DNA from 2 places in the Streptomyces sp. JN8 genome. Region 1 is predicted to be linked to the other one. Evidence: riboswitches for the same ligand, from Rfam matches in the RefSeq annotation. Region 1 holds a riboswitch; the other holds the start of a gene.
What was found. A riboswitch is a leader RNA that binds a small molecule or an ion and turns the genes downstream of it on or off. The one in region 1 is predicted to bind glycine.
Positions count from the first base shown of each region.

Region 2: linked by a shared signal. The riboswitch ahead of gcvP (aminomethyl-transferring glycine dehydrogenase) and the one ahead of gcvT (glycine cleavage system aminomethyltransferase GcvT) in region 1 are both predicted to bind glycine.

Region 1 covers NZ_CM147852.1:2,740,726-2,747,665, forward strand. Annotated here, with positions in the region: gene ACY0MR_RS11655 (ABC transporter substrate-binding protein) at 1-1,114, opposite strand, end outside; gene ACY0MR_RS11660 (ABC transporter permease) at 1,224-2,249, opposite strand; gene ACY0MR_RS11665 (enhanced serine sensitivity protein SseB C-terminal domain-containing protein) at 2,614-3,405, opposite strand; gene ACY0MR_RS11670 (enhanced serine sensitivity protein SseB) at 3,492-4,232, opposite strand; gene ACY0MR_RS11675 (AAA family ATPase) at 4,413-5,075, opposite strand; glycine riboswitch at 5,227-5,325, shown strand; glycine riboswitch at 5,327-5,438, shown strand; gene gcvT (glycine cleavage system aminomethyltransferase GcvT) at 5,498-6,622, shown strand; gene gcvH (glycine cleavage system protein GcvH) at 6,700-6,940, shown strand, end outside.
Region 2 covers NZ_CM147852.1:6,858,187-6,865,126, reverse strand. Annotated here, with positions in the region: gene ACY0MR_RS30325 (glutamate-cysteine ligase family protein) at 1-535, opposite strand, end outside; gene ACY0MR_RS30320 (hypothetical protein) at 1,014-1,604, shown strand; gene ACY0MR_RS30315 (DUF5999 family protein) at 1,939-2,145, shown strand; gene gcvP (aminomethyl-transferring glycine dehydrogenase) at 2,238-5,123, opposite strand; glycine riboswitch at 5,301-5,400, opposite strand; gene ACY0MR_RS30305 (PRC-barrel domain-containing protein) at 5,526-5,891, shown strand; gene ACY0MR_RS30300 (DNA polymerase IV) at 6,112-6,940, opposite strand, start outside.

The DNA of each region.
Region 1 (6,940 bases):
CACCGGCCTGCGGGCCGCCGCGGGCGGTCTGGAGGGACTTGGAGTCGGCCGCGTAGATGATGGCCTTGCGGCACTCGATGTTGGGGATCACCGTCTGCGGGAAGACCGCGTAGCGGATGAAGCCCGTCTGCGGGTTGTCGACGTTGCCCTTGTGCTGCTGGAGCACCTTCTGGCGGGCCGAGGCGCCGACGCCGGTGGCGTTGATGTCGAGGTCGTACTCGCCCTCGACCAGGCGGTTGTCCATGTCGTCGGCGTTCGTGGTGAACGTGACGCTGACCTTGTCCGGCAGGGCCTTGCGGACGGTGTCCGTCTTGGCGTCCCACTTGTCGTTGCGGACGAGCTTGATGGACTTGTTCGGGGTGTACGAGTCCCACTTGTACGGGCCGGAGGAGAAGGGCTTCAGGCCGTACTTGGCCTTGGTGTCCTTGTCCTGGCGGACCGGGGAGGCGGCGGGCATGGCCAGCATCTGCAGGAAGTCGCCGTTGGCGACCGGCAGCTTGAAGATGATGGTCTTGTCGTCCGGGGTCTCGATCGCCTTCAGGCCGAGCTTGTCCGCGGAGGTGTCCTTGTAGGGACCCTTGTACTCGCCCTTGGGGTCGAGGACCTGCTGCAGGTAGATCGGGCCGCCGGAGATGACGTCCTGGGCCCAGATGCGCTCGATGCCGTACTTGATGTCCTTGGAGGTGATCGGCTTGCCGTCCTCCCAGGTCACCCCGTCCTTCAGCGTGAAGGTGTAGGTGAGGCCGTCGGCCGAGACCTTGCCGGCGTCGGTGGCGAGGTCCGGGACGAGCTCGGTGGAGGCGGCGCCCGGCTCGGCCTTGAAGGTGACCAGCTGACGGGTGTAGTAGCGCGCGAAGTCCCACACGAAGCCGTAGTAGCCGCGCTGCGGGTCCCACGAGTCGGCCTCCTGCGAGCCGATGAACTTCAGCTCGCCGCCCTTCTTGTCGGAGGCGTTGGCGACCTTGTTCACGGCGGCGTCGAAGCCGGGCGCGCCGCCCTTGCCCTTGTCGCCGCTGTCGCCGCCGTTGCCGCCACCGCACGCGGTGGTGACGACCATCGTGGCCGCCGCGAGCAGCGCGCCCGCGGCGATTCTGCGCTGAGAGCTCTTCAGCATGGGTCCAGCAACCTCCGGGATAGTGGCGGCCGTACGGCGGTCCGCCGATTGGGGTTCAGCCTCCTGTCGCCAGCGGCAGGGGCGGGTGGTGCGGGTCGTCGGCGAACGGTCAGCGGGAGCCCTTCGGGTCGAGCGCGTCACGCACGCCGTCGCCGAAGAGGTTGAACGCCAGGACGGTGATGAAGATCGCGAAGCCGGGGATCACCATGAACAGCGGGTCCGACTCGTAGGTGGTGATGGCCGTCGACAGCATCTGTCCCCAGGAGGCCGTGGGCGGCTTGACACCCGCGCCGAGGAAGCTGAGCGCCGCTTCGGTGAGGATGTTGGTGGGGATCATGAGGGTCGCGTAGACCGTGATCGGGGCGATCAGGTTCGGCAGCAGCTCGCGGCGGAGGATGTAGAGGCGGCCGGCGCCGAGGCTCTGGGCGGCCTCGACGTACTCGCGGTTGCGCAGCGAGAGGGTCTGGCCGCGGACGATGCGGCCGACGTACGGCCAGCCGAAGAAGCCGATGACGAGCACCAGGGCGGCGATGCGGACGCCGGAGCCGTCGAGGCCGAGGAGCTGGTTCGGCAGGACGGAGACGAGGGCGATCGTGAAGAGCAGCTGCGGGAAGGCGAGCATCACGTCCATGACCCGGCTGAGGGCCGCGTCGACCCAGCCGCCGAAGTAGCCGGCGATGATGCCGAGGACCGTGCCGAGGACGACGGCGAAGACCGCCGCGAGGAAGGCGACGAGGAGCGAGATCCGGGCGCCGTAGACGATGCGGCTGAAGACGTCGCGGCCGTTGACGGGCTCGACTCCGAAGAGGAAGTCGGAGCTGACGCCGCCCCAGGAGCCGATCGGGGTGCCGAACAGGGGGTCGATCTGGTCCTCGTGGAACTCGTCCGGCGGGTGGCCGAGGAGGCCGACGATGACCGGCGCGAAGATCGCGACGAGGATGAGGAAGACGACGACGAAGGCGCCCGCGAGGGCCAGTTTGTCGCGCTTGAGCCGGGTCCAGGCGATCTGCCAGGGCGAGCGGCCCTCGATCGCCTTGGCGGGGGCGCCGGCCTCGGGGGTGCCGGGGGCGTCGGGCGCGCCATCGACGGTGGCGGTCGCCTCGCCCGCACTCTTCTCGTGCAGTGGTGCCGTCATCGTGGTGAGGACCCCTCTCGGCCGCCGGTAGCCGGCCCTTGCCCGCCGCGGGTAGCGGCTCGGTGGAACAACCTGCCGGGCGACCTGCTCGAAAGGAGCCGAACGCCCGGTGTTCCGGGGAGTCTTCAATGTGCTCGTGATCACCCGCCAGCCCTGACGAGGAATGTTTGCTCAAACGTGATGCGGTGCTGCGACTTCCGTTATCCGGACGTCGGGGGCGCCTGAGCGGACCATCTCGGGGCCTCTTCCCCCCAATCGGACATGTCCCCTCAACTGTGCGTTCGAGCTCCTGAATTGGGGCGAACGAAAGCCTCCGGAGCGGACTCCGGAGGCTGGTGGGGAAGAAGGGGAGAAGGCGTACGTCTCAGTATCCGGACGGCGCCGGCGGGGGGTATCCGTAGCCCGGGGCGGGCGCCCCGCCGCGTCCGGCGTGCGCCTCGCGGTCGTAGAACGGACGGCCGTTGGCGCGGAGCCAGAGGGCCACCGGGTCGTACCCGTCGGAGAGGGCGACCGTGGAGACGGGCAGCCCGTCGGGTACGGAGCCGATGGACTGGCGCATCATCGACCGCACGGTGTCGACGGCGGCCGCCGAGGTGTCGTACAGGTCGAGGCCGATGGCGAGGTACGGGGAGCCGAGCGCGGGCTGCACCCAGCCGCGGCGCAGCGCCCGGACGGCGGGGGTGCGGTGCGCGTTCTGCGTGAGCAGGGCGTAGAACTGCGGGATCTCCAGGGTGGGCTCGGTGACCCGGAGCGGCCCGGCGGGCATCCGGTCGAGGCCGGTGGCGATCCGGCGGAGGTCGGCCCAGGGGATGCCGACGCCGCCGCCGGGGGCGTGCGGATTGAGCCAGACGCCCCAGCGGTCGGGGTAGAGGGCGCGGGCGATCTCCCGGCCGGTGACGAGCTCGTGGGCGCGGTGCCAGCCGGAGGCGGCCAGTTCCTGCGCGGAGGTGACGCAGGGCGCGTAGCCGAAGCCGTCGACCTCCATGTTCCCGTACTGGGCGTCGGACGAGCCGGGTGAGCCCTGCCAGAGCAGCATCCACAGCTCGCCGTCGGCGAGGGCGTGCAGCAGCTGCTCGTACGCGTCGTAGCGTCCGGGTGCCACCTGGCGCAGCATGTGCTCGACCTGTCCGGTCGCCGCGGTGCCTGACGCGCTCACCCTGGGTCCTGCCCCTCTTCCGTCGCCGTCGCTGTTGCCGACGTCTGTGCCTGCTGTCGAGAAGTTCAGCTTAAACAGGCCGTCCGTCACACGGCGGCGCGCTGGTAGAAGGGGCGCACCCGCTCCAGCATCCAGTCGCCGACCGGGTCCTGTGCCATGTCGAGCAGGATGAGGTTGACCGGCCAGGCGCACTCGACGCGGCCGAGGGCGCGGCCGAGGGCGTCCAGGGGCGCGTTGCGGTCGACGCCGTCCCAGGCCGCGAGCTGCACGCCGATGAAGAGGGCGGGTTCGGTGCCCTCGACGCTGGCGAGGGCCCGGCGGGCGGTGGTGACGACGCCGGTGGCCTCGAACTCGGCGGACGCGGCGGCGAGGAAGTCGACCGGGTCGTCCTGCCAGTCGGGCTCGAAGAGCCGGACGCGGCCGCCGGTGGCGGGCCCGTCGAGCGGGGTGCGGCCGACGCGGCAGAGCTCGGCGACGGCCGGCGGGGGCAGCGGGACGCCGACGACGCCGCCGGGGTTCACGGCGATGCCGAGCTGCGGGGGCAGGCCGCGGGCGAAGTCACGGGCCGGGGCGACGGTGAACGACATGTGGCCGCCGACGCAGGCGAGGAACTGCTCCTCGGAGCTGAAGACGGGGACGTAGGCCGCGCCGTCGATCTCCATGGTGGCGAGGTCGAGGTTCGGGCTGTCGGGTCCGCCGCCGTTGGGCAGGGGCACCCAGACCGGGCTGCGGCCGAGGACCTCGACGAGGCGGGCGCCCGCCGCGGGGTTGCCGAGTGAGGCGGCAAGGACCTCTTCCAGCTCGTTGCCCGGCCACGTCACGTCCACGGTCGCGTTTCCCCTTCTCGCACGGCCTGCCGTACCGGCCGCCCCGGCAGCACCCTAACGCCGCCCCGGCGCCGCCGTGGCCAAAAGAAGCGGTACGGACACTCCGGGACAGGGGCGTACGTCACAGCGGCCGGGCCCCGGCGGGCGGTCGTGCGCCGCCGGGGCACAGGCCGCCCCGCCTCAGGCCGCCTGGCGGAAGCCGATCGTCCGCAGGAGGTCCGCCGCGTCCCGGTCGAGCAGGGTCGCGGAGGCGCAGCCGTGCGGCAGCCGGCCGGACTCCGCGGCGGCGACGAGCCGGGCGACGGCCCGCCGGTGCCGGGCGAAGGCGTACGCGGAGACGCCCCGGCCGCGGGCCCGCTGGCCCGCGCGGGCGGTGTCCGGCTCCACGTCGAGGAGGACCAGGTGGAGGGCGCGGCCGCGGCGCCGGGCCTCCCGGGCGAGCCAGCCCCGCACCCAGGACTGGGTGCCGCAGTCGTGCACGATCACCCCGGCGCCGGAGCGCAGGGCGCGGTGCAGACCCGCGTAGTGCGCGATGCGGACCAGCGGGCGGTAGACGGCGTACGGCAGGAGGCGGGGCATGCGGGCCTCCCAGCGCTCCCGGGTGTCCTGCGAGTCGATGCCGGCGCCGTCGGCGGCGCGTCGCATCAGGGTGGACTTGCCGCTGCCGGGCAGGCCGGAGACGACCACCAGGTCGCCGGGGGCGAAGGTGAGGGCGCGGGGGCCGCGGCCGCCGCGCTCGCGCAGGTCGCGCAGGAGGCGTCCGCGGCCGCGGGTGCGCGCGCGGGCCCGCTGGGACGGTATGCCGGTACTTCGGGCATATGCGCCGGTGTGCTCGTACCTCATCGCTTCTCCCCCTGCCGGGCCCGGGAAGACCCTTGCCCACAAAGTGTAAAGAAGCGGTAATGGGACACAAGCGATGTGCCCCGCCGACCTCGCGTGCAATGATGTGCGCGCCAGGCGCGCACAGTCGCCACACAATCGCATACCGGCCGCTCGAATCCGCGCGGGAGAGTTCCGGACGCCAGGCGTGTCCGGACGCCGAAGGAGCAAGACCCTCCCTTGAATCTCTCAGGCCCCGTACCGCGTGGATGAGGCAGATCTGAAAAGCGGGACACCGTGGCGTGTCCCCACCCAAGGTGCAAACCGATCTCTCGGCGACGAGATGCTCTCGGTGAACCTCTCAGGTTCCATGACAGATGGGGAGGACGTCCTCGCCCGTCATGTGTTTCGTCACCGATCACGCCCTTGGGACCCGGGAGCCACCCATGAGCACTGCCCCCCGTCTGACCGCCCTCGATGCCCTGCATCGTTCGCTGGGCGCGACCATGACCGACTTCGCCGGCTGGGACATGCCGCTCCGGTACGGCAGCGAGCGGGACGAGCACGTCGCCGTCCGCACCCGGGCGGGCCTGTTCGACCTCTCCCACATGGGCGAGATCACGGTCACCGGCCCGCAGGCCGTCGAGCTCCTCGACCACGCCCTGGTCGGCAACATCTCCACGGTGGGCGTGGGCCGCGCCCGGTACACGATGATCTGCCAGGAGGACGGCGGGATCCTCGACGACCTGATCGTGTACCGCCTCGGCGAGACGGAGTACATGGTCGTCGCCAACGCCTCCAACGCGCAGACCGTCCTGGACGCGCTCACGGCCCGCGCGGAGGGCTTCGACGCCGAGGTCCGGGACGACCGCGACGCCTACGCCCTGATCGCGGTCCAGGGCCCGGAGTCCCCCGGCATCCTGAAGTCGCTCACGGACGCCGACCTGGACGGGCTGAAGTACTACGCCGGCCTGCCGGGCACGGTCGCCGGGGTGCCCGCGCTGATCGCCCGCACCGGCTACACCGGCGAGGACGGCTTCGAGCTGTTCCTGAAGCCCGAGCACGCCGAGCAGGTCTGGCGGGCGCTGACCGAGGCCGGCGCGCCGGTCGGTCTGATCCCCTGCGGCCTGTCCTGCCGCGACACGCTCCGCCTGGAGGCGGGCATGCCGCTGTACGGCCACGAGCTGACCACCGCGCTGACCCCCTTCGACGCGGGTCTGGGCCGGGTCGTGAAGTTCGAGAAGACGACGAACGACGGCCGCTTCGTCGGCCGTGAGGCGCTGGAGAAGGCCGCCGAGCGCGCCGAGACCGCCCCGCCGCGCAAGCTCGTCGGTCTGGTCGCCGAGGGCCGCCGGGTCCCGCGGGCCGGCTTCTCCGTGGTCAAGGACGGCGTGGTGATCGGCGAGGTCACCTCCGGCGCCCCCTCCCCCACCCTCGGAAAGCCGATCGCCATAGCGTACGTGGACGCGGCGCACGCCGAGCCCGGCACCCAGGGTGTAGGTGTGGACATCCGGGGCACCCACGAGCCCTACGAGGTCGTGGCACTGCCGTTCTACAAGCGCCAGAAGTGACGCATCCGTCTCACTTCGCGTCTCATCCCGCAAGACCCACGTTCATCAGCACTCCCCCGATCCAGGAGAATCAGGCCATGAGCAACCCCCAGCAGCTGCGCTACACCAAGGAGCACGAGTGGCTGTCGGCCGCCGAGGACGGTGTCGCGACCGTCGGCATCACGGAGTTCGCCGCCAACGCGCTCGGTGACGTCGTCTACGCCCAGCTCCCGGAGGTCGGCTCCACGATCACCGCGGGCGAGTCCTGCGGCGAGCTGGAGTCCACCAAGTCGGTCAGCGACCTGTACGCCCCGGTGACGGGCGAGATCGTCGAGGCCA
Region 2 (6,940 bases), 4.1 Mb from region 1:
CCGAGGTGCAGAGGAGCCGTTCGACCCCGTGGATGTCCAGGGTGAACTCCTCGCCCCTGGCGGCGAGGATCTGGTCGTTGAGGAGGGTGTAGCGGTCCGCCGCCGAGAGGTTCTCCGGGACCAGGTCGTCCTGCGTCAGGGTCGGCAGTATGCCGATCATGACGACGCCCGCGTCCAGTTCCGCGGCCTTGCGGTCGGCGTATCCGATTCCGGTGCCGATCTCCTCGGCGAGCCGGTCGAATACGCGCCCGTCGAGCTGGTGGGGCGCGATGTTCACTTCGAGGTTGAACAATCCGAGTTCCGTCTGGAAATCGGCGCTCGCGATCTTTTCCAGAACCGGTCCGTTCAGCATGCGGGGCAGTCCGTCGGCACCGGCGAGATTGAGTTCGATCTCCACTCCCATGAGATTGCGGGGACGGTCGAACCTCTTCTCCGCCAGCAGCCTCGCGAGCCCCGCGAGGCACTGCTGGAGCTTTCTCCGGTACTGCTGCCGGTCGGACGGGCCGAACCCGTCGGCCACGACCTTCTCCCCCATCGAAGCGTCCCTCCACGTGTGGGCGGCCGTCAGGGGGCCGCGCGTCTCGGACCATATGCCCAGCGCGCTGATCCACAACGCCTGCGGAGGAGGGCCGCCGGAGGATAGGCTGGATGCAGCACCCCTCCGTCACATCCCGATGGCACGGAACAATCGACATATACCAATGTCCTATTGTCCCCCAACCCGGGGAGTCAATTCGGCCGTCCGACTTCGCGAGGAATACGCAGGTGGGGGCACTGATACCCGTGGATTCCGCTTCCGCAGCCGCTGTTTTACGGCCTGATGAAGCCTTGCCAGGAATATCGCCGACGTCTAGCGGAAACACTCCGTGAACACGTGTCGTATAAACTCCGCGGACGAGGCAGAGTGTTGGCGCCCGGTCATGGCCACATGGCACTCCTCTGGCCCCGCCGCCGACAGCGCCGTCGTACCTGCCCACGCGTCACCGTGTCTCCTGAGCGAGAGGCGACCCACCATGCTCCGACCCTCCCCGGCCCCTGCGCCGGCCCTCCGCAGCGTCCTCGCGGCCCTCGGCTCGCCGACAGCCGTCCGCGAGCCGCGAACGCCCGCCCTGCGGGCCGCGCAGGGACCGCTGAGCCCCGAACTCCCCCTGCCCGTCCACGTGCTCGGCGTCGCCGGGACACCCGGGCAGGCCCCCCGCACCCGCCTCGCCGGCTGGCGCTTCCTCATCAGGAACGGGGGCCGGACCATCGCCGCCGCGGACACCATGATGACCCCGGACGGCTGGTCCTTCTCGCACTTCTTCGAGGGGCCGTACGTCACCGCGACGGAGCGGGCGCTGCACCAGGCCGAGGCACTGCCCGGCCCGTACCAGCCGCGGCTGCTCTCGGTACCGGAGCTCTACATGCTGACCCTCTGGCTGCACGCCGACCCGGAGGCGGACGGAGCCGCCGGCGGTCCGGGCGCGGCGGACCTGATGGTGCCGCTCGCGCCCGCCCCGCCGGGGATCGCGGCCCACCGCCCGTACCAGGTCGCCGACCTCCTGCCCGTGCTCAGCACCCGCCTCGCGCCGCCGCCCCTGCTGGGCTCGGCGGCGCCCGCCTGATCCACCGCACGAGCGTCGCCGCCCCGTGACCCCCGCCCGGGTCACGGGGCGCACTGCTGTCCGACGTTCCGGCCCGAACACCGCGCCCGAACACCCCTCCCGGACGGACTAGCCCACTGGGACCACTCCGAACCACCCAAAGAGACGGTGCAGTTGACCTGAACCGCCCCTGCGGGTGATGCGTCTTCCCAGGAAAGGACGAGCTGCCGCGAAATCCCTGCGGAAGACCGTCCATGGGGCAAGACTGGGATCGGAACCGAACCGACCGACGGGGGCGGCGATGAGCGCGAAGAGCCGCAGGACATCCACTACGACGCAGCGAAAGAACCCACCCATGTGCCAGCACCAGCCTGCCTGTCCCACTGCCGAATCCGCCGACCGTGAGGCGGCCCGACTGACGGCACACCACCCGGAGCAGGGCTGGAGCCTGCTGTGCAACGGCGTCCTGCTCTTCGAGGACACCGGGGAACTGCTGCCGGACGGGCAGATCATCGCCCCGCACCGGCCGTTGTCGGCGGGCCAGGTGACGACCGCCGCCTGAGGGGACCGCGCGACGCCGAGGGCCGGCCCGGAGACTCCTCCGAACCGGCCCTCGTTCGCATGCCCGGCCGCCGTACCCGGCCGGGCCCGTGATCAGTTGTCGTACTCGTCCAGCGGCGGGCAGGAGCAGACCAGGTTCCGGTCGCCGAACGCGCCGTCGATGCGGCGGACCGGCGGCCAGTACTTGTCGGCGGCCGAGACGCCGGCCGGGAAGACGGCCTCGTCGCGGGTGTACGCGTGGTTCCACTCGCCGCCCAGCGCCGCCGCGGTGTGCGGGGCGTTGCGCAGCGGGTTGTCGTCGGCGGGCCACTGGCCCCCGGCGACCTTCTCGATCTCGGCGCGGATCGCGATCATCGTGTCGCAGAAGCGGTCGAGCTCGGCCAGGTCCTCGGACTCGGTGGGCTCGATCATCAGCGTGCCGGCCACCGGGAACGACATCGTCGGCGCGTGGAAGCCGTAGTCGATCAGGCGCTTGGCGATGTCGTCGACCGTGACGCCGGTGGCCTTGGACAGCGGGCGCAGGTCCACGATGCACTCGTGGGCGACCAGTCCGGCCGGACCGGTGTAGAGCACCGGGAAGTGCGGCTCCAGGCGCTTGGCGATGTAGTTCGCCGCGAGGACGGCGACCTGGGTGGCCCGCTTGAGGCCCTCGCCGCCCATGAGGCGCACGTACGACCACGAGATCGGCAGGATGCCCGCGGAGCCCCACGGGGCGGCCGAGATCGGGCCCACGCCGGTCTCCGGGCCCGCGGTGGGCTGGAGCGGGTGGTTCGGCAGGTACGGGGCCAGGTGCGCGCGGACGCCGACCGGGCCGACGCCGGGGCCGCCGCCGCCGTGCGGGATGCAGAAGGTCTTGTGCAGGTTCAGGTGCGAGACGTCGCCGCCGAAGTGGCCGGGCTTGGCGAGGCCGACCAGCGCGTTGAGGTTGGCGCCGTCGACGTACACCTGGCCGCCGGCCTCGTGGACCTCGGCGCAGATGTCGGCGACGTGCTCCTCGAAGACGCCGTGCGTCGACGGGTAGGTGATCATGAGCACGGACAGCTCGTCGCGGTACTGCTCGATCTTGGCGCGCAGGTCCGCGACGTCGACCTCGCCGTCGTCGGCGGTCTTGACGACGACGACCTTCATGCCGGCCATCACCGCGGAGGCGGCGTTGGTGCCGTGCGCGGAGGACGGGATGAGGCACACGGTGCGCTGCTCGTCGCCGTTGGCGCGGTGGTAGGCGCGGACGGCCAGCAGGCCGGCCAGCTCGCCCTGCGATCCGGCGTTCGGCTGGATCGACACCTTGTCGTAGCCGGTGACCTCGGCGAGGCGCTCCTCCAGCTCGGTGATGAGCGTGACGTAGCCCTGGGCCTGCTCGACCGGGGCGAAGGGGTGCATCTGGCCGAACTCGGGCCAGGTCACCGACTCCATCTCGGTCGTCGCGTTCAGCTTCATGGTGCAGGAGCCGAGCGGGATCATGCCGCGGTCGAGCGCGTAGTCGCGGTCGGCGAGCTTGCGCAGGTAGCGCAGCATCGAGGTCTCGGACCGGTGCGCGTGGAAGACCGGGTGGGTCATGAACGCGTCGGAGCGGAGCAGACCGGAGGGCAGGGTGTCCTCGGTGGCGGCGTCCAGGGCCTCGATGTCGGCGGTCACGCCGAAGGCGCCCCACACGGCGGTGAGCTGGGCGCGGCCGGTGGTCTCGTCGCAGGACATGGAGACGTGGTCGGCGTCGACGCGGTGGAGGTTCACACCGGCCTCGCGGGCCGCGGCCACGACCGTGTCGGCCTTGCCGGGCACGCGGGCGGTGAGGGTGTCGAAGAAGGCGCCCTGGGTCAGCTCGACGCCGCCCGCGGTGAGGCCGGCGGCGAGGATCGCGGCGTACCGGTGGGTGCGGCGCGCGATGCCCTGGAGGCCCTCGGGGCCGTGGTAGACGGCGTACATGCCGGCCATGACGGCGAGCAGCACCTGGGCGGTGCAGATGTTGCTGGTGGCCTTCTCGCGGCGGATGTGCTGCTCGCGGGTCTGCAGGGCCAGGCGGTAGGCACGGTTGCCGTCGGCGTCGACGGAGACGCCCACGAGGCGGCCGGGCAGCGAGCGCGCGTGCTTGTCCTGGACGGCCATGTAGCCGGCGTGCGGACCGCCGAAGCCCATCGGGACGCCGAAGCGCTGGGTGGTGCCGACGGCGATGTCGGCGCCGAGCTCGCCGGGCGAGGTGAGCAGGGTGAGCGCGAGGAGGTCGGCGGCGACGGTGACGATCGCGCCGAGCTCGTGGGCGGCGTCGATCAGCGGCTTGATGTCGCGGACGGCGCCGGAGGCGCCGGGGTACTGGAGCAGCACGCCGAAGACGCCGCGCTCGGCGACCTCGGCCGGGATGCCCTCGCTGAGGTCGGCGACGACGACCTCGACGCCGGTCGGCTCGGCGCGGGTCTCGATGACGGCGATCGTCTGCGGCAGGGCGTCCGCGTCGATCAGGAAGACGCCGTTCTTGACCTTGCCGACGCGCCGGGCGAGCGCCATGGCCTCGGCGGCGGCGGTGCCCTCGTCGAGCAGCGAGGCGCCGGAGGTGGGCAGCCCGGTCAGGTCGGCGACGACGGTCTGGAAGTTCAGCAGGGCCTCGAGGCGCCCCTGCGAGATCTCCGGCTGGTAGGGCGTGTACGCCGTGTACCAGGCGGGGTTCTCCATCACGTTCCGGAGGATCACCGGCGGCGTGAAGGTGCCGTAGTAGCCGAGGCCGATCATCGGCGCGAGGACCTGGTTGCGGTCGGCGAGCGCCCGCAGCTCGGCGAGCACCTCGGCCTCCGTGCGCGCGGCCGGCAGGGCCAGCGCCTCGGTGTTCTTGATGACGTCCGGCACCGCGGCGGCCGTGAGCTCGTCGAGCGAGCCGTAACCGACCTGGGCGAGCATCTTGGCGCGCGCCTCGGCGTCGGGCCCGATGTGCCGCTGCTCGAACGGGATGCCCTGTTCGAGTTCGGAGAGCGGAATGCGGTTGGCGGTCATGTACGGAGGCCTCCTGGTCGTCACGACCTGCGAGGGGCACCACGGCGCGGGTACCCGGACGGCCTCCCCCTCTGTCATCTCAACCTGAGAGTTTCACCGGCCCGCCTCACGGCACACCGGCTTTCACCGTCGGTGAGAGCGCGTGCCGTGGGACACCGCTCTGCTTTCCAGAGTGACCTCGTCCGCGCGGTACAGGGGCCTGAGAGATTCCGGGGAGGATTTGCTCCTTCGGCGCCCACCGGAAGTGATCTCCGGGGGACTCTCCCGCACGGGGTCGCCAGCCACACCCAGCCTACCAGCGAGGTTCCGGCTTCCATCGCTCAAGTGGCCGACATCCCAGTTGTGCACTTTCGTAGGGGTGTAGGGGTGGGTGCAGAGCAGTTGCGACCTGTTGGAGGGACCGTGCAGACCGATATCGATCCGCGCAGCCTGATCGGCCGCAAGGCGTACGACCGGAACGGACACAAGATCGGCACCGTGGACGAGGTGTACCTGGACGACGCGACCGGCATCCCGGAATGGGCGGCCGTCCGCACCGGCCTGTTCAGCCGGGACGCCTTCGTCCCGCTCGAACCGAGCGAACTGATCGACAACGGCCTCCACATCCCGTACGAGCGGGCCCTCATCAAGGACGCCCCCGACTTCGGCGTGGGGCGCCACCTCTCCCCGGAACAGGAGCTGCAGCTCTACCGCCACTACAGCCTCGCGCTCCCCCCGCCCCCGACCGACAGCCCGGACACCGACTTCGGCCGCCTGGCGGGTCAGTAGACCACCGCGGCGGCCTCGCCGCGCGCACCCGGCGGCCGACGGGCCGCCGGGCCACCACGAGGGCGCCCGTGGACGCCGGCCCCCTCCCGGGAGCACGCCGCCCGAAGCCCGGCACCGCACGGTCCGGCGGTGGTCCCGCAGAGCCGCGGCCCCGCGCCCCTAGGAGCAGCCGCAGCCCCGCAGTCCCGCAGTCCCGCAGTCCCGCAGCCCGAGGCTCCTCCTATCCCTCGCCCTCCACCAGCGGCAGCGCCTCCCCCGGCTCCAGCTCGGGATCGTCCACGGCGAAGGTCCGCACCCTCCCGGGCTTCGACCCCGGTTCCTCGAACCGCACCGTGACCCGCCCGACCCCGCTGCCCTGCACCCACCCCGCGCCGTACACGGCGTGCCGGACGTCGTGCCCCGGGGCCCAGTGCCGGACGGCGCGCTCGTCGGCCCCTCCCTCACCGGCGGTCGAGGGGGCGTCCCCACCCGAGTCGACGGGGACCGCCGCCACCCCGCCCCCCGCCTCCACCGAGGCCGCGGCGACCTCCGCCTCCGCCTGCGCGAAGAGGTCCTCCTGCGTGTAGTCGGCGAGTCCGCTCACCCCGACCCCGAGCAGCCGGACGCCCCCGGTGGTGTCCACCGCCTCCAGCAGCCGCCCCGCGGCCTCCCGCACCACCACCGGATCGTCCGTGGGCCCCCGGAGCGTCTCGGACCGCGTCAGCGTGGAGAAGTCGAAGCGCCGCACCTTCAGGACGATGGTCCGCCCGGAGTGGCCGGAGGCCCGCAGCCTCCCCACGCACCGCTCCGCGAGCCGTTCGACCTCGACCCTGATCCGCACCCGGTCGTGCAGGTCGACGTCGAAGGTGTCCTCGACGGAGACCGACTTGGCGTCCCGCTCGGCCACCACGGGCCGATCGTCGAACCCCCGGGCCATCCGGTACAGCGAGGCCCCGTGCGCCCGCCCGAGCAGTCGTACGAGCTCGTCCTCGCCCGCCTCCGCCAGATCGGACACGGTGGTCATCCCGGCACGCCGCAGGTGCTCCCCGGTCGCCGGACCCACCCCCGGC